3 regions of the Mesorhizobium sp. M0040 genome follow, and region 1 is predicted to be linked to each of the others. Evidence: riboswitches for the same ligand, from Rfam matches in the RefSeq annotation. Region 1 holds a riboswitch; each other region holds the start of a gene.
What was found. Region 1 has a riboswitch for cobalamin ahead of NKJ91_RS04735 (CbtB domain-containing protein). Riboswitches for the same ligand answer to the same signal wherever they lie in the genome.
Positions count from the first base shown of each region.

Region 2: linked by a shared signal. The riboswitch ahead of metE (5-methyltetrahydropteroyltriglutamate--homocysteine S-methyltransferase) and the one ahead of NKJ91_RS04735 (CbtB domain-containing protein) in region 1 are both predicted to bind cobalamin.
Region 3: linked by a shared signal. The riboswitch ahead of NKJ91_RS28860 (DUF1636 family protein) and the one ahead of NKJ91_RS04735 (CbtB domain-containing protein) in region 1 are both predicted to bind cobalamin.

Region 1 is NZ_JAMYVA010000003.1:296,340-303,901, forward strand. Features, by position in the region: gene cobD (threonine-phosphate decarboxylase CobD) at 1-983, opposite strand, end outside; gene cbiB (adenosylcobinamide-phosphate synthase CbiB) at 982-1,953, shown strand; gene NKJ91_RS04715 (hypothetical protein) at 1,981-2,295, opposite strand; gene cobO (cob(I)yrinic acid a,c-diamide adenosyltransferase) at 2,770-3,387, opposite strand; gene cobU (bifunctional adenosylcobinamide kinase/adenosylcobinamide-phosphate guanylyltransferase) at 3,389-3,910, opposite strand; gene NKJ91_RS04730 (CbtA family protein) at 3,903-4,685, opposite strand; gene NKJ91_RS04735 (CbtB domain-containing protein) at 4,701-4,880, opposite strand; cobalamin riboswitch at 4,917-5,113, opposite strand; gene NKJ91_RS04740 (aromatic ring-hydroxylating oxygenase subunit alpha) at 5,255-6,448, shown strand; gene NKJ91_RS04745 (heparan-alpha-glucosaminide N-acetyltransferase) at 6,667-7,562, shown strand, end outside.
Region 2 is NZ_JAMYVA010000056.1:12,764-20,325, forward strand. Features, by position in the region: gene pdxR (MocR-like pyridoxine biosynthesis transcription factor PdxR) at 1-203, opposite strand, end outside; gene NKJ91_RS28935 (trans-sulfuration enzyme family protein) at 286-1,518, shown strand; gene NKJ91_RS28940 (dihydrodipicolinate synthase family protein) at 1,571-2,473, shown strand; gene metE (5-methyltetrahydropteroyltriglutamate--homocysteine S-methyltransferase) at 2,824-5,169, opposite strand; cobalamin riboswitch at 5,265-5,465, opposite strand; gene NKJ91_RS28950 (hypothetical protein) at 6,017-6,271, shown strand; gene NKJ91_RS28955 (helix-turn-helix transcriptional regulator) at 6,589-7,422, opposite strand; gene NKJ91_RS28960 (MFS transporter) at 7,485-7,562, opposite strand, start outside.
Region 3 is NZ_JAMYVA010000055.1:24,563-32,124, reverse strand. Features, by position in the region: partial or broken gene NKJ91_RS28870 (cobaltochelatase subunit CobN) at 1-356, opposite strand, end outside; gene cobW (cobalamin biosynthesis protein CobW) at 374-1,414, opposite strand; gene NKJ91_RS28860 (DUF1636 family protein) at 1,411-1,845, opposite strand; cobalamin riboswitch at 1,884-2,087, opposite strand; gene NKJ91_RS28855 (winged helix-turn-helix domain-containing protein) at 2,117-3,316, opposite strand; gene NKJ91_RS28850 (NADH-quinone oxidoreductase subunit A) at 3,653-4,018, shown strand; gene NKJ91_RS28845 (NuoB/complex I 20 kDa subunit family protein) at 4,009-4,590, shown strand; gene NKJ91_RS28840 (NADH-quinone oxidoreductase subunit C) at 4,596-5,198, shown strand; gene NKJ91_RS28835 (NADH-quinone oxidoreductase subunit D) at 5,199-6,389, shown strand; gene nuoE (NADH-quinone oxidoreductase subunit NuoE) at 6,824-7,562, shown strand, end outside.

The DNA of each region.
Region 1 (7,562 bases):
CATTCTTCGTCGGCTCCCGGCAGGCCGGCGCGCAGCACATCCGGCCGGCCGGCGAAATGCCGAAGCAGGATGCCGCGCTGGCCGAGCACCGAAAACAGGCCGGCGGCGCCCGCCAGCCTGATATAGCGGAACAACGCGGTGCCACCGGCGACAGGCACGCCGAAGCGGCCGAACAGCGTATCGAGCCGTGCGGCATCCTCGGCCAGACGGCGCCGCATCCCGGCCTGCCAGCCGGTATCGGCAAGCGCCCTTATGCCATATTCGAGCGCCGGCCCGGCAACCGCCCATGGCCCGAATTGCGCCTCCAGCCGCTCGACCGTCAGCGCATCGGCCAGTGCAAAGCCAAGCCGCAGGCCGGCCAGGCCGAAGAACTTACCGAACGAACGCAGCACGACGATGCCGCCCTGGTCGACGTCGCCGGCCAGGCTTTCGCTGCGCGGGCCGACATCCATGAAGGCCTCGTCGACCACCAGCAGCCCACCTCTGGCGCGTAATGTCCCGGCAAGTCGAAGCAATCTTTCGCGCTCGACGACGCGCCCGTCCGGGTTGTTGGGATTGACGACGACGGCAAGGTCGGCCGCCGCCAGGGCTTCGAAATCATCGACTTCAGCCGCCGCATGGCCGGCGATCGCCGCTGCCCGCCTATGCTCGGCATAAGTCGGCCCGAGCACCAGCGCCGTGCCCGGGCTGACCAGGGAAGCGACGCGCGGCAACAGGATCTGCGTGCCGGGCGCCGCTGCGACATTCGCCGCCGACGGGGCGCCATAGGCGCTTGCCGCGAGTTCAGCCAAGTCGCGGCTGCGCGCTGTTTCCGGCAATCGCGACAGGGCGGTGGCGGGCAAATCGAAAAGCGGGTAGGAGTGCGGATTGATCCCGGTCGAGAGGTCGACGAAAGGCAGCGGCGCGTGAGGGAAAAGCGCCCTCGCCCGGCCAAGGCTTCCGCCGTGGTCCACTGCCGCCGTCACTCCATCAAGAGACTTCATGCCGATCCTGATCACTTTCCTGTCGCTGGCCATCGAACTTGTACTCGGCTACCCGGCCCGGCTCTTCGATGCCATCGGCCATCCCGTCACCTGGTTCGGCAGGCTGATATCCTTTCTCGACCGCAGGCTCAACCGCGCCACTGATTCCGACGCCCACCGTCGCCGCTGGGGCGTCGTCGCGCTGCTGGTGATCGTGCTGGTGCCGGCCGCCCTCGCCTTCTGGATCGAAACCTTGCTTTGGAGCATTCCCCTCGGCTTGTTGGTTACCGCAATCCTGGCGACGTCACTGCTGTCGCAGAAGAGCCTGGCCGAGCATGTCGAAGCGGTCGCCGATGCCCTCGACAGCGGCGGACTGGATATGGGCCGCATTGCCGTCTCCAGGATCGTCGGCCGCGATCCGGAAAAGCTCGACAGGGCCGCTGTCTGCCGCGCCGCGATCGAAAGCCTGGCCGAGAATTTCTCCGACGGCGTCGTCGCGCCGGCCTTCTGGATCGGTATCGGCGGGCTCGCCGGCGGCGTCGCCTACAAGGCCGCCAACACCGCCGATTCGATGATCGGCCACCGCACTCCGCGCCACGAAGCCTTCGGCTGGGCGGCTGCGCGCTTCGACGACTGGATCAACCTGCCGGCGTCGCGGCTGACGGCGCTGCTGATCGTACTCGCCGCTTTCCTGGTCAAGGGCGCCGACGCCAAGGGCGCCTGGCACGCCGTGCGGCGCGATGCGAAAAAACACCGCTCGCCCAATGCCGGCTGGCCGGAAGCAGCGATGGCCGGCGCGCTCGGCCTGGCGCTCGCCGGCCCCCGTTCCTATGACGGCGTCATGGTCGAAGACGCATTGATGGGCGAAGGCGGCCGGCGCGATGATGTCGAGAGCACCGACATCCGACGGGCGCTGAAACTCTACCGCGTCGCCGACTTACTGCTGATCGCGCTGTTCGGCGTGGTCGCGGTGATCGTCATCGCCGCGTGAACGTCCGAATGGGTCGGCAAACCCGACCTACCAGGTAACACGGACTTCCTTTGCGCTCGGATCGGCTTCCACGCCAAACCTTTTGATCGCGTACCCACCGGCAGCTACGGGAGAAGATTTCAATAAGGGTTCGACTACGACAAAAAGTCGTTCAGCGTTTGGCCCATACATGTAGAGGATGCATTCGCCTTCACCAAACAAGTCACCGTCAAACTCGCCGACCGATGCATCCTCGATAGCTTTCTCTAGCCGATTCTCGAGCGCATAAATGGATTCGCGTTCGTCAGCGGCACCAAACTGACCATCATTGAGAATAAGATAGACGATTACCGCCTGGTCCACGAACAATCTCCAGCTTCGCAAGCGACCAGAACTCTATCCCTGACATCCGGCGGCACTGAAACTCTACCGGATCGCCGACTTTCTGCTGATCGCACTGTTTGGGGTAATCTCGACGGTCGTAATTCTGTTGTGATCTTCGCCCGATCCCAGGCGAAACAAAAACCCACCATGCGGCGGGTCGTTGGAGCCAATTAGCACCATACCGAAATTAGTAGCATAGCTGCCGGCACAAAGCAAGAACAAAATAGGGCGCCTTCGGCCTTGAAGGTTCGCAGCTTAGTTCCAGCTTGGGTTCCTCGCCCCACGAAAGTGGGGAGAGGTGGCTCGGCCAAGCCGAGACGGAGAGGGGAACCGCGCTCTACGAAAGCCCCTCTCCGGCCGCTTCGCGACCACCTCTCCCCCCCTTCGCGGCGGGCGAGGAACCCAAATCTTGAGAGGTCGAGACACCGCGCCTCTGCCTCCCCAGCAACCCCCTCAGAACTCGATCCCCTGCTGCGCCTTCACGCCGGCGGAGAAGTGGTGCTTGGTCACGCCCATCTCGGTGACCAGATCGGCCGCCTCGACCAGTGCCGGTTTGGCGTTGCGGCCGGTGACGACGACATGCAGGCCTTCGCGACGCGCCTTCAGCGCCGCGACCACCTTTTCGAGATCGAGGTAGTCGTAGCGCAGCGCGATGTTCAGCTCGTCGAGCACCACGAGGCTGATCGACGGCTCGGCCATCAGCTCCAGCGCTTTCGCCCAGGCAGCCTCGGCCGCCGCGATGTCGCGCTTCAGATCCTGTGTCTCCCAGGTAAAGCCCTCGCCCATGGCGTGCCAGACGACACGGTCGCCGAAGGCGGCAAAGGCGTCTTTCTCGCCGGTGTGCCATTTGCCCTTGATGAACTGAACGACGCCGACGCGCTTGCCATAGCCGAGCATCCTGAGCGCCAGCCCAAAGGCGGCCGTGGTCTTGCCCTTGCCCGGTCCGGTGTTGACGATCAGCAGCCCCTTCTCGACCGTCTTGGCCGCGACCTCGGCGTCCTGCACCGCCTTGCGCTTGGCCATCTTGGCGCGGTGGCGTTCCTCGTCCTTGGGATCGATAGTATCAGCCATGTCATTTCACCTTGAGCGGCAGCCCCGCCACCATCAAAAGCACGGTGCCGGCAACAGCCGCGACGTCCTGGTTCAGCCGGCCGGCGGCGTCGCGAAACCGTCTTGCCAGCGCATTGTCCGGCACGATGCCCTGGCCGACCTCGTTGGACACCACGAACCACGGCCCACGCGGCCGCGACAGCACATCGGCCAGCCTCCGGCATTCGGCCTCGACATCATGGTCGGCCAGCATATGGTTGGTCAGCCACAGCGTCAGGCAGTCGATCAGCACCGGCTGGCCGTCAGGCAGCGCTCCGATCGCGCCGGCAAGGTCGAGCGGCGCATCGATGGTCGTCCAGCCGGCGCCGCGGCGCGAGCGGTGCAGCGCGATGCGCTGGCGCATCTCGTCGTCATAGGCTTGCGCCGTGGCGATATAGCTCCAAGGCAGCGGGCCGACCGTCACCAGGCTCTCGGCATGCGCGCTCTTTCCGGGGCGCGCACCGCCGATGACCAGGGTCAGTGCCCCGGCAGCGCGGTCAGGCAAAGCTGTCGCGCAGGCTGGTCGCCGTGCCCGTGAAGCGTCCGCGCACCACGCCGACGACCGCGCCGAGCACCAGCCAGAACACCAGATTGGTCAGCGTCACCGCCACCACGAACTGGTGGTGCAGGCCTTCCGGGATCGCCGTCTCGAAGCTATCGGGCTGCGGCGCGCCGACGATATGCGGCGCAACGATCAACGCCACGGCAAGAGCCACCAGCGGCAGCGATCTGCGGAAGACTATAAGGCCGAGACCGGCCGCTGTCGCCACCACTGTTGCCCACCACCAGATCTGGCGTTGGACAAGGTCGGCCGACGGCATCGCCGGCAGTTCCGGCGGCAGGCCGAGGCCCGGCGCCAGCGTGAACGCGGCAAAGCCGGCCAGCCCCCAGAACAGGCCCTGGCGCCAATTGCCGATGCCGCCGGCGAATTCCGAAACCGCAACCAGGACCAGCGCAAAGCCGATGCCGGTGACGATATTGGCAACGACGCTGAAGCCGAAGCGTTCGAAACCGTCCGCCGGCGCCCAGCCTTCGTCTTCCGCCGGAGCCATTGCTTCAGCCGGTGCCGGCGCGGCGCTGCTCATAGCCGTCGTGCCCGCGGCGTTTTCAACCGGTGCCGCAGGTGCCGCGGCATGGTCATGGCCGCCGCCGGCCTGTTCGTAGACTTCCGCCTTTAGGATGAGCGGCACCGTGGCATAGGCTTGCATGCAGGCGAGAGCCACGCCGGCCACAAGCCCTGCGATCGCCGCGATGAACACGACGTTGCGAAACAGTGTCATGATGTCAGCCCCTTGTTAGTGGCAGGGAAAGCCCATCGAATGGCGATAGTCGTGCGCGGCATTGTGGACCGCATCGATATGCGAGAAGCCGACAAAGCCCATGACGAAAATGCCGAGGAATGCAGCAAGCGCCAGCTGCATGAGACGCGACTGCGAGGAGGCGGAAGCGCCGAGCGAAACGGAAGCGGTATTCATGTCTTGTCCTTTCGCCCTCCACCCGAGGGCATAGAAGTCAGTTTCCTGTCGCCGGCAGGTCTCCTGGCTCGCGGATCAGCGCCCTTCCCCACCTTCCCGAAGGCGAACCTTCAGTGGCATATGGAGAGGACTACCGCACACAGTTGCGGGGGCAGCCACGGCATTGGGCAAACAACTTGCCCTCACCGCATTCCCTCTTGGTTCCAAACGGAACCGACGACATCAGTGACTATAGGCAGAATCGCCGCGCCCGGCAAACCAAATTCCGCCGGATCGTGTGGCGAATGCGCCGCCTCGCCAAGCCCGGTCGGCCGGCGCCGCGATTGACAATTTTCGCAGCCGGGTGTCGGCTGGCGGATGGGGAGGAAGCCGGCATGCAACCCAGCCCGAATGAGCGCGGTCCCTACAACGGCCTGACGCGGGCCGAGCCGACGCTGCCGTCATCAGCCTATTGGGACATCGCGGCCTATCAGCGCGATCTCGAGGCCATCTGGTATCGCAACTGGCTGCTCGTCTGCCGCGAGGCCGACCTTGCCCAGCCGCTGGCTTTCAGGACGTTCCGCATAGGCACGCAGGAGGTCGTCGTGCTGCGCGACGAGACCGGCGAGTTGCGCGCCTTCCACAACACCTGCCGGCATCGCGGCTCGCAGCTTTGCCAGCAGAGCGAAGGACGGCTGAAGGCGCGGCTCATCACCTGCCCATACCATGCCTGGTCCTATTCGCTGCACGGCGATCTGGTGCGCGTGCCGTCGAAATCGCTGCCGGACGGCTTCGACAAGGCCGATCATCCGCTCTACCGGGTCGCGCTTTCGGTGTGGCGCGGTTTTGTCTTCGTCAATCTGGCGGAAGACGCTGCCGGCTCGGCTGAAACATCCTTCGATCCGGCATCCGGCAGCCTCGCCAACTGGCCGTTGGAAACGCTGCTGAGCGGCCATGTGCTGCGCAAGGTGATAAACTGCAACTGGAAGGTATTTTGGGAAAATTTCAACGAGTGCCTGCACTGCCCCGGCGTCCACAAGGACCTGTCGCGGCTGGTGCCGATCTATGGCCGCGGCCTGATGGGCCGGCACGACGACCCCGAATGGGCGCGCCACGCCGACAATGACGCGCCGGAATTTGCCGGCGGCTTGCGGGCCGGGGCCGAAACTTGGTCGCGCGACGGGCGCGTCCACGGCTCGGTCTTTTCCGGCCTGACGCCGGGCGAGCGTGCCGCCGGGCAGACCTATGCCACCAGCATGCCGTCGATGTTCGTCGTCGGCCATGTCGACTATGTCAGGACCGTGCGGCTGGTGCCGCTTGGCCCGGAGCAGACCGAACTTACCGCCGAATGGCTTTTTTCGCCCGAAGCGCTCGCCGATCCGGCCGCCGATATCGACAACATCGTCGCCTTCGGTACCCAGGTGCTGGAGGAGGATGCTGATATCTGCGAGGTCAACCAGATGGGCCTGCGCTCGATGCGCCACAAGGCCGGCGTACTGATGCCCGAGGAATACGACTTGCACCGCTTCCACAACTGGGTGCGCGAGCGCCATGCGGCGCTCGCACATCAAAGCGATTTGGGCAGATAGCGCCAGGTGACGAAGCCGCAGGCCGCCGCCAGCAGCCCGAGCGTTGCGAAAACCGCGCCCAGGCCGAAGAACGCCTGCACGCCGGCCAAAGGCTTTCCGGCTCTGGCCTAAAGCAGCTCTGATGCCGACCGGTACCAACGCGACGCAAGGCCCTGCTTCTTTTGACGGTGGCAACCGTGATAGTCGTCTTGCCGGGGCTGAACCAAGACAGCGAGACCATGAGCATCGACACGCCGAGCGCAGCCGTTCAGGATCAACCGAAGTCGAAGCGCATCGCCGCTATCGACATTGCACGCGGCATCGCTTTGCTTGCCATGGCGAGCTATCATTTCACCTGGGACCTCGAATTCTTCGGCTACACCGATCCCGGCCTCACCGCCTTCGGCTGGTGGAAAATCTACGCGCGCTGCATCGCCTCGAGCTTCCTGTTCCTGGTCGGCATCAGCCTCTATCTCGCCCATGGCAAGAAAATCCGCTGGACCGGCTTCTGGAAGCGCTTCGCCATGGTTGCCGGGGCAGCGCTCGCAATATCGCTGGTCACCCGCATCGCCACGCCCGATGGCTTCATCTTCTTCGGCATATTGCACGAGATCGCGCTCGCCAGCCTGCTCGGCCTGGCGTTCCTGCGCCTCCCGGCGCTGCTGACGCTTGCCGTGGCGGCCCTCGCTATTGCCGCGCCTTTCTACCTGCGATCTGAGCTTTTCGATCATCCGGCTTTGTGGTGGGTCGGCCTGTCGGCGACCAACCCGCGCTCCAACGACTACGTTCCACTGCTGCCCTGGTTCGGCGCCGTACTTGCCGGCATCGCGGTTACCAAGCTCGCCGCCACCTCCGGCGCGCTGACGCGGCTGTCGGCCTTGGCGCCCGGCCGCTGGGCAAATCCGCTGGTCTTCATCGGCCGGCACAGCCTTGCCTTCTATCTGATCCATCAGCCGGTGCTGATCGGCTCGGTCTGGCTGTTTTCGCAATTCATGCCGGCGCAGGCCGAAACCAGGGAGGTGCGTTTTCTGAAATCCTGCCAGATATCCTGCGAGCAGGCACGCGACACCGAGTTCTGCTCCAGCTATTGTGCCTGCATGCTGGACACTCTCCAGGGCGAAGCCTCGCTTGACCG
Region 2 (7,562 bases), on a different contig from region 1:
CCTTCCGCGGTCAGTTGGTCATAGGCGACCGTCACCGTCGTTCGCGAAACCCCAAGGTCATTTGCCAGGCCGCGGGAGGACGGCAGCTGACTACCGGTTTCATAGACGCCGCCGAGGATTTGCTCGCGAAGAGCCTCGTAGATCTGGCGTGCACCCATCGCGTGCGAGCGACCTGCAGAACCGGCACTTGAAGACTGGACCATTTCATTCATTGCTAACTGGATATTTCACATTGGCCAGTTTGCCGTCAATCTTTCGGAAACCCAAGAAAGATCTAGAGGCCGAATGACCCGTTCCTATCAATCCGAAACCGATGCTCTCACGCGGTCGCCCAACGACACCGGTCCCGGATTCGCCACTCGGGCGATCCATCATGGCTACGATCCGGCCCGCTTTTCCAATGCCGTTCAGCCGCCAGTCTTCTTGACCTCGACCTATGGATTCGAAAGCGTGGCAGCGAACGAGGCCGCCGCCACCCTTGGCGGAAGGCTCTATGCGCGCGAATACAATCCGACGACGGAGATCCTCGAGCAACGGCTCGCCAATCTGGAAGGAGCCGAGGCAGGTTTGATCGTTGCCTCGGGGATGGCGGCTTTCGGCACACTGATCTTGTCGCTCCTGTCCCAAGGCGATGAACTCATCGTCCACAAGACGCTTTATGCGAACACGCTTGCCATGGTCGAACAGGCGGTCCCCCGCTTCGGCATCAAGGTCGTCGCGGTCGACCTGTCCGATCCTCACAATCTCGATGCCGCGATCACCGAGCGGACCCGGCTTGTTTTCTTCGAGACGCCGGTGAATCCGCTGAGCCGCATCCTCGACATCGCTGCCATTGCCGAGCGCGCCCACGCGCGCGGTGTAAAGGTTGCAGTCGACAGCACCTTCGCCTCGCCCGCGCTCCAGCGGCCGCTCGAACATGGGGCCGACCTCGTGCTCCACTCCCTGACCAAATACATCAATGGGCACGGCGATGCCCTTGGCGGGGCGATTCTCGGCGACGCGCAAACGCTCCGCACGCTGCACGAAACGGGCCTGCGCTACATCACCGGCGCAGCGCTCTCGCCCATGTCAGCCTTCCTGATCCTGCGCGGTCTGAAGACGCTCACGCTGCGCATGGAACGCCACAGCGCCACGGCCCTTGCGGTGGCTCAGGCGCTCGAGGCGCACCCGGCGGTGGCATGGGTGAGTTATCCCTTCCTCGACTCGCACCCTGATCAGGTGACGGCGCGAAAGCAGATGTCCCAAGGGTCGGGCATGTTGGCCTTTGGCCTCCACGCTGGGTTCGAGGGCGCGCGGCGGATGATGGACCGGCTCAACCTGATCACCCGGGCTGTCAGCCTCGGCGATGCCGACAGCCTCATCTATCATCCGGCAAGCCTGACCCGTGCTCGTCAGCCGATCCGCAAGGATGCGCATCTGGCCGATGGAGTCGGCGAGGACCTCATGCGTCTCTCGGTGGGTCTTGAAGACGCCGATGACCTAATCGCCGACCTGCGGCGGGCTCTGGACGCCCTGTGATGACCTGTGGTCCGGCCAGTCCTGCACTCGCGTACAAACCCGGAGCCTTGCCATGGCATTCCTGAGCGGCCTTTCCGCGTTTCCCATCACGCCGACCGATCGGGACGGCCGCGTCGATACCGTTGCTCTGCGCAAGCTGATTGCCAGGCTTTGCGCCGCTCAGGTCGATTCCATCGGTCTTCTCGGCAGCACCGGCACATACATGTATCTGACGCGCGAGGAACGGCGACGGGCGCTCGCCGAGACCTTGGACGAAACCGGGGGACAAATGCCGGTCGTGGTGGGTGTGGGCGCGCTGCGCACCGACGAAGCAGTGAGGCTCGCGCAGGACGCTAAGGCCCTTGGGGCTGCCGCGGGGTTGCTTGCCGCCGCCTCTTACACCCCGCTCACTGATGACGAGGTGTTCGAACATTTCTCCACGGTGGCGCGCGAAAGTGGCCTTCCGATCGTCATCTACGACAATCCAGGAACGACGCATTTCCGTTTCACCCTAGCACTCGTCAGCCGCCTGGCAAAGGTGCGGGGGATCGTCGCTATCAAGAATCCGACAGACAAGGGCGATGCGATCAAGAGCCATCTGGCCGACCAGAGGCGCACTGTGCCGGAAGGGTTCTCGATCGGCTACAGCGGCGACTGGAACGCTGCAGAGGCCATGATCGCTGGCGCTGACACATGGTACAGCGTCCTCGCGGGCATCCTGCCCGAGGTCTGCACAAAGATCGTCACAGCGGCGCAGCAGGGCGATGCGGCCGAAGCGCGACGGATCGATGCCGCGCTTGCGCCGCTCTGGAGCCTCTTCAAGGAGTTCTCGAGCCTTCGCGTCGTCTATGCACTTGCCGAATTGCTCGACATTTGCCGTGCCGACCCCCCGCGTCCCATCCTGCCTCTGCCCTCAGCAGCGAAGCGCCAGATCGCCGCCGCGTTGGAACGCTTGCCATCGGATGTCAACCGGTGAACAGCGAACCCGGCGGCCAGTGAAGGAACCTGTCATGTATGTACCCGCGCATTTCGATGAACCGAGCCGAGAAGTCCTTTACGAACTGATCGAGAACAGCGCACTTGGCATGCTGATAACCCATGGAGGAGCGGTCTCGACGCCAATCACATCCCCTTCGAACTCGACACGTCACAGGGAGAAAACGGTTCCCTTTATTCCTGCGCGATTAGTACACGTGCCGAAGGAAAGTGCACTTTCTCGCTCGAGTGACTTATTTCAAAGGATGTGATCGCGTTTTGGCACATTCACGGCCCACATGCGGCAGCCGCTAACTCACCACATGGTGAGCAACCAGGAAACCTTCCGGCCTACACTTTCTCCCGGAGCGCGCGTGCTGCAGCAACCATGTTCATGAGGGCAGGGCGGACCTCCTCCCACTTGCGGGTTTTGAGGCCACAGTCCGGGTTTACCCACAGTTGGGCATCGGACAGTCGCTCGCGGGCAAGCATGACGAGATCCGAAATCTCGCCGACTTCCGGGACCCGTGGTGAGTGAATGTCGTAGACTCCGGGCCCGATTTCATTCGGATATTTGGAGCTCGTGAAGGCGTCCAGCAGTTCCATTTTCGAGCGCGACGTCTCAATCGAAATGACATCCGCATCCATTTCAGCGATCGCGTCGATGATCTCGTTGAACTCCGAATAGCACATGTGGGTATGGATTTGAGTCGCGTCCTTTACACCCGTTGAAGCGATCCGGAAGCATTCGACAGCCCAGTCGAGATAGTCGTTCCAATCAGACTGGCGCAGTGGCAATCCTTCGCGAAACGCGGCCTCATCGATCTGGATCATCCTTGCGCCGGACCATTCGAGATCCGTCACTTCGTCGCGGATGGCGAGCGCGATCTGGCGGCATGCTTCGGAGCGGGGTACGTCGTCGCGAACAAATGACCAGTTGAGAATGGTCACTGGGCCTGTGAGCATTCCCTTCACAGGGTTTTCCGTAAGCGACTGGGCGAACTGCCACCAGCGCAGCGTCATCGGATTGGGCCTCGATACGTCGCCGAAGATGATGGGGGGGCGCACGTAACGCGACCCATAGCTCTGCACCCAGGCATGCTGGGTGAAGGCGAAGCCGGACAGCTGCTCGCCGAAATGCTGTACCATGTCGTTTCGTTCGAACTCACCGTGCACCAGCACGTCCAGCCCGATCTCTTCCTGCCAGCGAATTGCAGCCTCGATCTCCTTCTTCAGGAAGGTCTCGTAGTCGACATAGCTCAGCTGGTCCTTCGCATGAGCGGCCCGCGCCCTGCGTACCTGCGGCGTCTGCGGGAAGGACCCGATGGTCGTCGTCGGGAACGGCGGCAGCCCGAGCGTGCCGGCCTGGACTCTGGAGCGCTCGGCAAAAGCGCTCTCTCGTCGCTTCATGCTGTCGTCAATGCTGGCGATCCGCCCCTCAACCAGCGGGTCATGGATCTTCGTGGATGTCACGCGAGTGGCGGCAGCCTCGGCAGACGCTTTCAACGCGCCTGCCACCGCATCCCTGCCTTGGGACAGGGCCCGGGCAAGCAACACCAACTCGTCGGTCTTCTGGGCCGCGAAGGCGAGCCACGACCTGATGTCCGCGTCGAGTTCCGTCTCCATGCGGAGGTCGATCGGCACATGCAGCATCGAGCAAGAAGGCGCGATCTCGACGCGGTCCAAGGGCCAGCCGGCGACGATCGGTTTGATGCGGTCGAGAATGGCGGGCAGGTTCGCACGCCAGACGTTGCGGCCATCGATCAAGCCAAGCGAGAGCACCAGATCCTTCGGTGCGAGCCGACCCACCGTTTCCAGCTGCTCGGGAGCGCGCACGAGATCAATATGCAGCCCGGCCAGGGGCAGAGAAACCGCGGTTTCGAGATTGTCTCCCAGCGGCCCGAAATAGGTAGCCAGCATGATCTTCAGCTCGGGCGCGGCTTTCGACAGCTGGCCATAGGCGAATTCGAACGCAGCTCGTTCGTTCGGGTTCAGATCGAGGACAAGCGCTGGCTCATCGATCTGCACCCAGTCGGCTCCAGACAGCTTCAGCCTCTGCAGGAGTTGCTCGTAGACGGGCAGCAGCCGCGGCAGGAGCGCGATGGGATCGAATCCTTCGGCAGGCGATTTCGCCAGCTTGAGGAAGGTGATCGGTCCAAGGATGACTGGGCGTGTGTGAACGCCGAGAGCTTTAGCCTCGATGAAGTAATCGACCGGTTTCGTCGACGAGAGGGCGAACGTCTGATCATCGTTGAGTTCCGGCACAATGTAGTGATAGTTGGTGTCAAACCACTTGGTCATTTCCATCGCGGTTACATCAGACCGATGAGCCGCCTGCTGGTGACCAGCGTGTCGACAATCCTCCGTCTGACCCTGGTTGCCCCGCGCCATTGCGAAGTAGATGTCAAGTGGAACCTCGCCGCTATTCCAGCCGTAACGGGATGGAACGGCGCCGACCATGGCTGCGGTGTCGAGCACATGGTCGTAGAGCGAGAAGTCGTTCGACGGGATTTTCGACACGCCGCGATCGTGCTGCTCCTCCCAGCTAGCGGCACGGAGCGCCTTCGCGGTCGTGAGAAGGTCGGCAGCGGACGATTTTCCGGACCAGTAGCTTTCAAGCGCGAATTTCAGTTCTCGCCGACGACCGAAGCGGGGCACGCCGAGCGTTGCTACAGGAATTTGCTGAGAGACAGTCATGCCAGACCCCGATGGTTGGGGCGTCGGTGACAAGGAAGGCGCTAGCAGGCCGGCACGAACGCCAGGCTGCAGCGGCCACCGAGACACCCCGCCCGTGGACGTAATTCGCCGTGGCAGGTCTCCTGGCTCGCGGGGTCATAGCCTCTACCCGTCTTCCCAAGGCTATTCGCCTCAGTGACATGAGTGGGGTTGGCTCGCCGCTAACAGTTGCGGGGGCAGCGCCGGCATCGCACCGGCTTCCCTCTTAGCTCCGCTGCGGCAGCGCCGTACGGAGAACCACGACGCGGGAGACAATTACAGCAGTTCGCTTCTTTGTCAACGCCGCATAAAGAAATGTTTATGTCGTTATGTTAAATTTCCGTTGGCATGTTCCAAAGGTCGCCTCGAAAGCGAAATGGAAGCCTTGAGCGGCCGGTAAATCAAAGCAATGACGCACGGCGCCGTTGTCCAGGAGGATAGGAGTTCGTCGGCTGCCGGCAGCAAACATACCGGCAAGCGCCGTGGTGCTGCTTAGCGCATCATGCGAACCACCTCGGCGTCGAACTTCGGCTCCGAGGTTCCGACCGCTTCGTTGGTGATCTGCTCGCGACCATATTCGGCTCAATGGCGAGGCTGTTGCCCATGTGGAAGCTGTTGGCCGTGATGCCCTCGGTGATATGACACAACGATTTCGGGGGGAGCACACCGAGGCCAGGCGCAGCGGCGTGTTGCGAAGTGATCGAGGCCAATGTCTCGAACTGCTTGTTCGCAGCCCACCGGCTCAAGGTAACCCGGCTCAAACCACCGGGCCAGCTCAAGTCCTGTCCAAATGAGGCCTGAGCGGCAAATCGTCGTGCACGCGCACGGTTTGGCGTTCGATCTTGTGATGCGTCTTGGGCGGACAATCGCCACGGTGCAGCGCGCAGAAGCGGTCCCCAATTGGGAAACCGAGGGCGGTGAGGGCAAGCCAGCGCCACAGGCGGAAGCGGACTTGGACCTGTTTGCCCTGCTGGACCACAAGTTCGCGACACAGGGCCTCAAGGAGAAGACCAAGAGTGATTATGCGCGGGACCTCGCCAAATTCATCAAAAGCAGCGGGCAGTCAAAGTTCGGCGCCGATTGACATGGAGATAGCCATCGCGGCGGACCGCCCAGGCGGACCGCAAGCCGGAATACAACCGGGTGCAGGCGGCCAACCTCGTCCACAAGATGGCGTCGGGCACACACCGGCGATGGGAGAGCGGACCGTGGAGTGCAGGAACTTCACGCCTATCCACGCTCCCGTGGACGTGTCCTGCGGCACATCGGCAGCGATATTGAGGAGGCAGTTGAGCTTCTGGTCGAGCACTCTTACCTGCCACTACCTACGCTTAACGTCATCTCGTACTGAAAACGCACCACGCAAGGTCGAGATGTAACATGCGCCCTTCGTGGATGGTTCTAAGCTTCCTCGGGCGCGGTCAATCTGTGATAACGGTCGCTTGGAACCTCCATCACCGCGACGCGATCAAGGTTGGCGTATCGCGCTCGGTAGTAACCTTCTTCCTCCACTTCGGCGAAACTACACTGGGGAACGTCAAAGGTCGCAGCTTCCAATCCGAAGAAAGTCGTAGCGGTTTCCTCATCCAAGAAGTTCCACTCATCTTCTCCGTCGTCATATGTGACGCGAACATAGGAGGCCATGCGCACGGCTTCCTGATCACCCATCTCTGCGATGATGGCATCGCATTCTTTCTTCAGCTTTCCTGAAACCTCACCCTTATCCCAGTCATCCAAAGCCCGATAGATTTCTGGATGATAATACTCTGGCATCTCCTCTACATCGTCACCGATAAGCTCAATGGTGCGGACATATTGCGGATTTATCAAGAGTATTTTGTTGTCAAGGCTCCAACAATACAGCCATGGCCTGCTTGTGTTATTTCTACGCAGATTATGAAGTTCCTTCAACTGACGTAAAATCGATTCACGCGCCTTTTCATCGATAGGATATTGGCGGCTGCCAAGAGTCGTCTTGATTCTGAGCGTGCCGTATCGCGTTTCGGCATCGGCAATTGCAAACGGGCTCGTGCGCCACTCCTCGACATCAATCTTCCAGCCCAGCAGCTCCTCGACCGTGCATTTCAACGTGAGACAAAGGTCCTTGATCTGCTCGACGTTCAACTGCGTTTTGCCTGTTTCCCAACGGGCCACAGTCTGTTGCGTCGTTGCCATCTGCTCTGCCAAATCTTTTTGAGTCATGCCCAGTCGAACCCTAAGCTCTTTCATGTTCATAACTCACCTCGCGTGTTCAACACACGCATTGTGGATGAATTAATCTAACACGTCAAGCGTGTTCAAAAATCGCAGCATGTGTTTTTAGGGCGTCTTCGAGGCTCCGGCAGCCGTTCGTGACCACTTGCGCAAGACACAGG
Region 3 (7,562 bases), on a different contig from region 1:
TGGCTCTCGCCGGGCAGCAGCGCCAGCTTGATACCGCGATTTCGCGCGATAACGGCGAGCTGGTCGCAGCCATAGCGCCACCACTCGTAGCCGCCGAGGATGCGGACCAGAATGACCTTGGCGTGGCGGGCGACACTGTCGATCCACAGGTCGACGGACATCGGATGGCGCAGGTCGCGCAAGGCGGCGAGCCGCATCGACGGCAGGCGGTGCGCATCTGCCTTCCACGCCGCCGCCAGCCCGGCCAGGTCGCTGTCGGTGAAGGACAGCGCCACGACATCCGCAGGCGTTTGCCTGAGATCGACAGGCTCGGCGAGATCGTCGAGCGAGGCGGATGTGGTGGTGAGGATGTGCATCGCGGCTCGTACCCGGGTCAGCCGGCGAGGATACGCTCGATGGCCGGGCGGTTCAGCCCTTTCAGGCCGATGACGACCAGGCGCGAGCGGCGGTCGTCTTCGGCGGTCCAGGCGCGGTCGTAATAGTGGTTGACGCGCGGACCGACGGCCTGCAGCAGGAGCCGCATCGGCTTGCCGCCGACTTCGACGAAACCCTTGACGCGCAACACGTTTTCTTCCTCCGCCGCCGTGGCGACCCGTTGTGCGAGCTCGTCCGGGTTGGACACAGACGTGATGTCGATGACGAACGAGTCAAAATCGTCATGTTCGTGGTCGAGCTCGTCGTCGTGGTGGGTCTTGCGGTTCTCGATGTCGTCCTCGACGGCGAGGCCGAGGCCGAGCAGCACCGACGGGTCGACCTTGCCTTGCGAAGTCGGCACGATCTTCACCGCCCGAGCAACGTGCTTGCCGATGACGGCATTGGCACGGACCGAGCCGGCTGCGTCCATCAGGTCGCTCTTCGACAGGATGATCAGGTCGGCGCAGGCGAGCTGGTCTTCGAACACTTCCTCGACCGGATCGTCATGGTCGAGCGTCTCGTCCTGCGCGCGCTGGGCCTGCAGGGCGTCCATGTCGTTGGCTACGCGGCCATCAGCCAGCGCCGGTCCGTCGACCACGGCAATGACGCCGTCCACCGTCACGCGGCTTTTCACCGACGGCCACTGGAAGGCCTGGACCAGCGGCTTGGGCAAAGCGAGGCCGGATGTCTCGATCAGGATGTGGTCGACCCTCGGCGTCAGCGACAGGATCTGGTCCAGCGCCGGGACGAAATCATCGGCGACGGTGCAGCAGATGCAACCATTGGCCAGCTCGACGATGTTTTCCTCGGGGCAGGTGTCGATGGCGCAGCCCTTCAGGATCTCGCCGTCGATGCCGATGTCGCCGAACTCGTTGACGATGATGGCCAGGCGCTTGCCTTTGGCGTTTTCGAGCAAATGGCGGATCAACGTCGTCTTGCCGGCGCCGAGAAAGCCGGTGACCACGGTGCAGGGAACGCGCGAAAGGGAGGCAGCGGTCATGTCAGGTCCTTCAAAAGGTCAAGGGGAGGGATGCGGGCAACCAGGCCGCGCTTCAGGCAATCGGGACGGCCGCGCCATGGAATGAGCCCATCCGTCGAGGTGGCGAACAGCTTTGCCCCGGTGACGAGATCGGCGCCGCTGGTCGTGGTCAGATCACCGAAGACGTAACTCCAGCAGCCGTCGCGCAGCATGGCCGCGCTGAGCCGGCGCTTGCAATTGCCGAGGCATTCGACGGTACGGATTTTGATGTTTTCGCTGGAAGCGGCGCGGCGCGTGTCCTCTGCGAGCAGTTCGCCGGCGCGCGGATGAGCGTCCGAACCGGTCTCGTCACGGCAGGACGAGCAGACGATGACGGTAACGCCGGCCGGGGAATCACCATGGCCGGACAATAAATCCGCTGTCTCAGCCGGAAAACTGCTGTCGCGTTCCAAATCAGGCTCCTTGCCCGGAAAACCCGCCAGGCGATCGGATTCTTATGTCCTAGACGGCAGGTCTCCTGGCTCGCGGGTCATCGCCTGGGTGCCGCCTTCCCGGGAATATCCCAGTGGTTTTCGGCCGAGGCTCGTCGCTTACAGTTGCGGGGACAGCCGCGGATTTGAAATCGAGATTTCGCACCGCATTCCCTCTTGGCCCCTGCCGTTGCGGGCAGGGGACCGTCTGGAACGGATTTAGGCTTGTGGAGGCAGTCGTGTCAACGCACGTCTATGACGCGGCGATATCCGCTAGCGGCTGGCCAAGGTCGCCGGCAGCTGTCACCTCGATGCGCTCAAGCCCGAGCCAGCCCTGCATCTGCTTCAATTCCTCGAAGAGTTCGGCAGCGGTTTGTGGCGGGGCGCCGGGCTCCGCATAGGCGGCATGGACGCGCAATACGCCGGCCGGGCGGTCGGCCCTGAGGTCGACACGCCCGACGATGCTGTCGCCGAGCAGGAATGGCAGCACATAATAGCCATACCGGCGCTTTTCGGCCGGCGTGTAGATCTCGATGCGGTAGTGGAAATCGAACAACCGCTCGGTGCGCGATCGTTCGAAGACGACGGGATCGAACGGCGCGAGCAAGGCGCGCGCCTCGATCTTGCGCGGCAAACGGGCGTCCTTGTGGAGATAGGCTGTTTTGTTCCAGCCGTCGACGCTCACCGGCAACAGCTCGCCGGCCTCGACCAGCTCCTCGATGCGGCCCTTGATGTCGGCGGGCGAGAGGCGGAAATAGTCGCGCAGGTCGCCTGCCGTGGCGATGCCGTGGGCACGGGCCGAGATGCGCAGCAATTCGCGGTGAGCGTCTTCGGGGGAGGGCGTTGGCAGACTCAGTATTGTTGGCGGCAGCACGCGCTCCGGCAGATCGTAGAACCGTTCGAAGCCGCGGCGATGCGCCGTGGTGATGCGGCCGGCCCAGAACAGCCATTCGAAGGCGTGCTTTGCATGGCTCCAGCCCCACCAGCCGCCCGAACCCTTCTGCCCTTCGAAAGCCGACGCCGCGATCGGGCCTCGTTCGGCGACCTCGCGATAGATGTCTTCGATATAGGCGGCGTGCTCGCGGCCCCATTTGGCCAGTCCGCTGTACATTTCGTCGCCGCGTTCGGCCCGCTGCATGCGCCAGCGCATCAGCGGATAGGTCTCGACCGGCAAGAACGAGGCTTCATGCGCCCAATACTCGAAGACCATGCGCTTGCGCGTTACGGCGGCGTCGTCGAGCAGCGCCAGCTTGTAGGGGCCAAGCCGCGAATAGAGCGGCATATAGTGGGCGCGCACCACGGCGCTGACGGAATCGATCTGCAGCAGGCCGGTACGGGCAAGCACGCGGGCCAGATGCCGGCGGTCGGGTGTACCGGCGGGTCGGGGGTCATTGAATCCCTGTGCCGCCAGCGCGATGCGGCGGGCCGTGGCAAGCGAGATTTTTTCCTTCATGAAGGCGGCATCCGGACAATTTTAGACAGAGAAAATGACCTACGATTCCGTGCCATGCTAGCAGGGTTTTGGCGGCATCCATGTCAGGAGAGAAAAGTGGAGTAAAAAGTGCAGGAAATCAAACAGGAGCGGATCGGACCAGTTTTCCCGGATATGCCCGTCCAGCACCGCGATTTGAACAAGGTTTGACTTGCTTCGCCGAAAGCGCTGCGCTAACCCTCGCCGCGTTGCAGCATAGAGCCCCCTTAAAACGGTTCAGTGGTTAAACTGTCACGCTTCCGCAAGTGGGTCCGGTGCTGTAATCAGAGTGGATTGGCCGCCAACGGAAACTGCAGCATGAACGCACTTTTAGGTTCGTACCTGCCCATCGTCCTGTTCATCGGCGTGGCGCTGATCGTCGGGCTGGCGCTGCTCGCCGCACCCTTCCTGGTGGCCTACCGCAACCCCGATCCGGAAAAGCTTTCGGCCTATGAGTGCGGCTTCAACTCGTTCGACGACGCCCGCATGAAGTTCGATATCCGCTTCTACCTGGTATCGATCCTGTTCATCATCTTCGATCTGGAGGTGGCCTTCCTGTTTCCTTGGGCGGTGTCGTTCAGTCAGATCGGCATGCTCGGTTTCTGGTCGATGATGGTGTTTTTGGCGGTGCTGACCATCGGCTTTGCCTATGAATGGAAAAAAGGAGCGCTGGAATGGGATTGAACGACAGTTCCGGCACGCTCGTCGCGCCGAAGCCCAAGGGCCTCATCGACCCCAACACCGGCAGGCCGGTAGGGTCTGACGATCCATTCTTCCTGGAGATCAACAACGAGCTCGCCGACAAGGGCTTTCTCGTCACCTCGACCGAGGCGCTGATCACCTGGGCGCGCAGCGGCTCGTTGATGTTCATGACCTTCGGTCTCGCCTGCTGCGCGGTCGAGATGATCCATACGTCGATGCCGCGCTATGACTCGGAGAGGTTCGGTGTCGCGCCGCGCGCGTCTCCGCGTCAGTCCGACATCATGATCGTTGCCGGCACGCTGACCAACAAGATGGCGCCGGCGCTGCGCAAGGTCTACGATCAGATGCCGGAGCCGCGCTACGTCATCTCGATGGGCTCCTGCGCCAATGGCGGCGGCTATTATCATTATTCCTATTCGGTGGTGCGCGGCTGCGACCGCATCGTGCCGGTCGACATCTACGTGCCCGGCTGCCCGCCGAGCGCTGAAGCGCTGCTTTACGGCATCCTTCTGCTGCAGAAGAAGATCCGCCGCACCGGCACGATCGAGCGGTGAGCGGCATGACCCAGGCGTTGAATGACCTCTCGACCTATCTCGGCGAGAAGCTGATCGGCCGGATCGGCGTGGCGGTGCTCGCCTATGGCGAACTCACCATCTCGGTCGAGCCGCGCGACCTGATCGAGGTGGTGACCTTCCTGCGCGACGACCCGAAATGCCAGTTCATTTCGATCATCGACGTTTGCGGCGCCGATTATCCATCGCGCGCAAAGCGCTTCGACGTGGTCTATCATTTGCTGTCGCCGAGACAGAATATCCGCGTCCGCATCAAGGTCCAGGCCGACGAAGAGACGCTGGTGCCGTCGATCACCGGAATTTATCCCGGCGCCGACTGGTTCGAGCGCGAGACCTACGATCTCTACGGCGTGCTGTTTTCAGGCCATCCGGATCTGCGCCGGATTCTGACCGATTACGGCTTTGAAGGCCATCCACTGCGCAAGGACTTTCCGCTGACCGGCTTCGTCGAGGTGCGTTACGACGACGAAGCCAAGCGCGTCATCTACGAGCCGGTGGAGCTCAAGCAGGAATTCCGCAATTTCGATTTTCTCAGCCCTTGGGAGGGGACGGATTACGTCCTTCCGGGGGATGAAAAGGCAAAGCAGTAAATGGCTGAAACCTCCGTTCGCAACTTCAACATCAATTTTGGCCCGCAACACCCTGCGGCGCATGGCGTTTTGCGCCTCGTGCTGGAGCTTGACGGCGAAGTCGTCGATCGCGTCGATCCGCATATCGGGCTGTTGCACCGCGGCACGGAAAAGCTGATCGAGGCCAAGACTTATCTGCAGGCCGTGCCCTATCTCGACCGGCTCGATTATTGCGCGCCGATGAACCAGGAGCACGCCTTTGCGCTCGCCGCCGAGCGGCTGCTCGGCATCGAGGTGCCGAAGCGCGGCCAGTTGATCCGAGTGCTCTATTCGGAAATCGGCCGCATCATGTCGCACATCCTCAACGTGACGACGCAGGCGATGGATGTCGGCGCGCTGACGCCGCCGCTGTGGGGCTTCGTCGAACGCGAAAAGCTGATGGTGTTCTATGAGCGTGCCAGCGGCTCGCGCATGCATGCCGCCTATTTCCGCCCCGGCGGCGTGCATCAGGATCTGCCGCAGAAGCTGATCGAGGACATCGGCAAGTGGATCGACCCGTTCCTGAAATCGCTCGACGACCTCGACTCGCTCTTGACCGGCAACCGCATCTTCAAGCAGCGCAATGTCGACATCGCGACGGTGTCTCTGGCCGACGCCTGGGCCTGGGGTTTTTCGGGCGTCATGGTGCGCGGCTCGGGTGCACCCTGGGACCTGCGCAAATCACAGCCCTATGAATGTTACGCTGAGATGGATTTCGACATTCCGATTGGCAAGAACGGTGACTGTTTCGACCGTTATCTGGTACGCATGGAAGAGATGCGCCAGTCGGCCAAGATCATGCGCCAGTGCGTCGACCTGTTGCTCGGTAAGGAGGGCAGCGGGCCGGTATCCAACCTCGACGGCAAGGTGGTGCCGCCGAAGCGCGCGGCGATGAAGCGCTCGATGGAAGCGCTGATCCATCATTTCAAGCTCTACACCGAAGGCTACCGCGTGCCGGCCGGCGAGGTCTATGCCGCCGTCGAGGCACCGAAGGGCGAGTTCGGCGTCTATCTCGTCTCCGACGGCACCAACAAGCCCTATCGCTGCAAGCTGCGCGCGCCCGGCTTCGCGCATCTCCAGGCCATGGACTTTTTGTGTCGCGGCCACATGTTGGCCGACGTCACCGCCGTGTTGGGTTCACTCGACATCGTGTTTGGTGAGGTCGATCGGTGATGATGGGAATGGCTCGACCGTCAAAGGCGTTTCTGGCCGCGGCATGCCTTGCGGCTTCCGCTGAAGTGTCGCTTGCTGGGTCCGGTGAGGGTCTCTCGTCAACCGATCTTCTCAAAGAGGGGTTCAAGCTTATTGCAGAAGGCGATCTGCTTACAGTCCGTGGCTTGAGCACCCAGACCCCAGCAATGGATGAGGGCATTCTTGTCCATGGCCGGCCGTCGACATCGTCCAACTGCGCGGTTCATGACAACCTCGTAGCGTCATTGATCCCCGAAGAATATCGTTGCAAGCCAATAGCTTGGGTGTATAGCCGCTATGACGGATACATCCGCCTGAAGCGTGGAAATGAAGAGTTCGTATGCGTTTTGGGGCGATCCGAGGATTGCTATCGCGCCTACAGCTCTAACCAGTAGAAACATAGAAGCGAAATCGTAATGTCAGTCCGCCGTCTCGCAGAAGCCAGCCTCCAGCCAGCCTCCTTCGCCTTCAACCGGGCGAATGCGGCGGCGGCGAAGCAGTGGATCAAGAAATATCCGAAGGGGCGCGAACAGTCCGCGATCATTCCCTTGCTGATGCTGGCGCAGGAACAGGAAGGCTGGGTGACCAAGGCGGCGATCGAGACGATCTCCGACATGCTCGACATGCCCTATATCCGTGGGCTGGAAGTCGCCACCTTCTATACGCAATACCAGCTCAATCCGGTCGGCACCCGCGCTCATATCCAGGTCTGCGGCACCACGCCCTGCATGCTGCGCGGCTCGGAAGCGCTGATGGATGTCTGCCGCTCGAAGATCCATCACGACCAATTCCACACCAACGACAAGGGCACGCTGTCGTGGGAAGAGGTCGAATGCCTCGGCGCCTGCGTCAACGCACCGATGCTGATGATCTTTAGGGATACTTTTGAGGATTTGACGCCGGAGCGGCTTGCCGAGATCATCGACCTTTATGACGCCGGCAAGGGTGCTACGGTGAAACCGGGACCGCAAAACGGCCGCATCACTTCCGAGCCGGCCAACGGCCTGACGACCCTCAAGAGCGAAAAGGCGATCCTCAAGGCGACCCGCGACCGGGAAACCAGGGCGGCAACCAAGGCCGCCAAGGATGCAGGGCCGGCTGCCGCCGCCGCAGCATCAGTTCCGCCAGCTGCTCCTGCCGCGCCGGCGCCGGTTG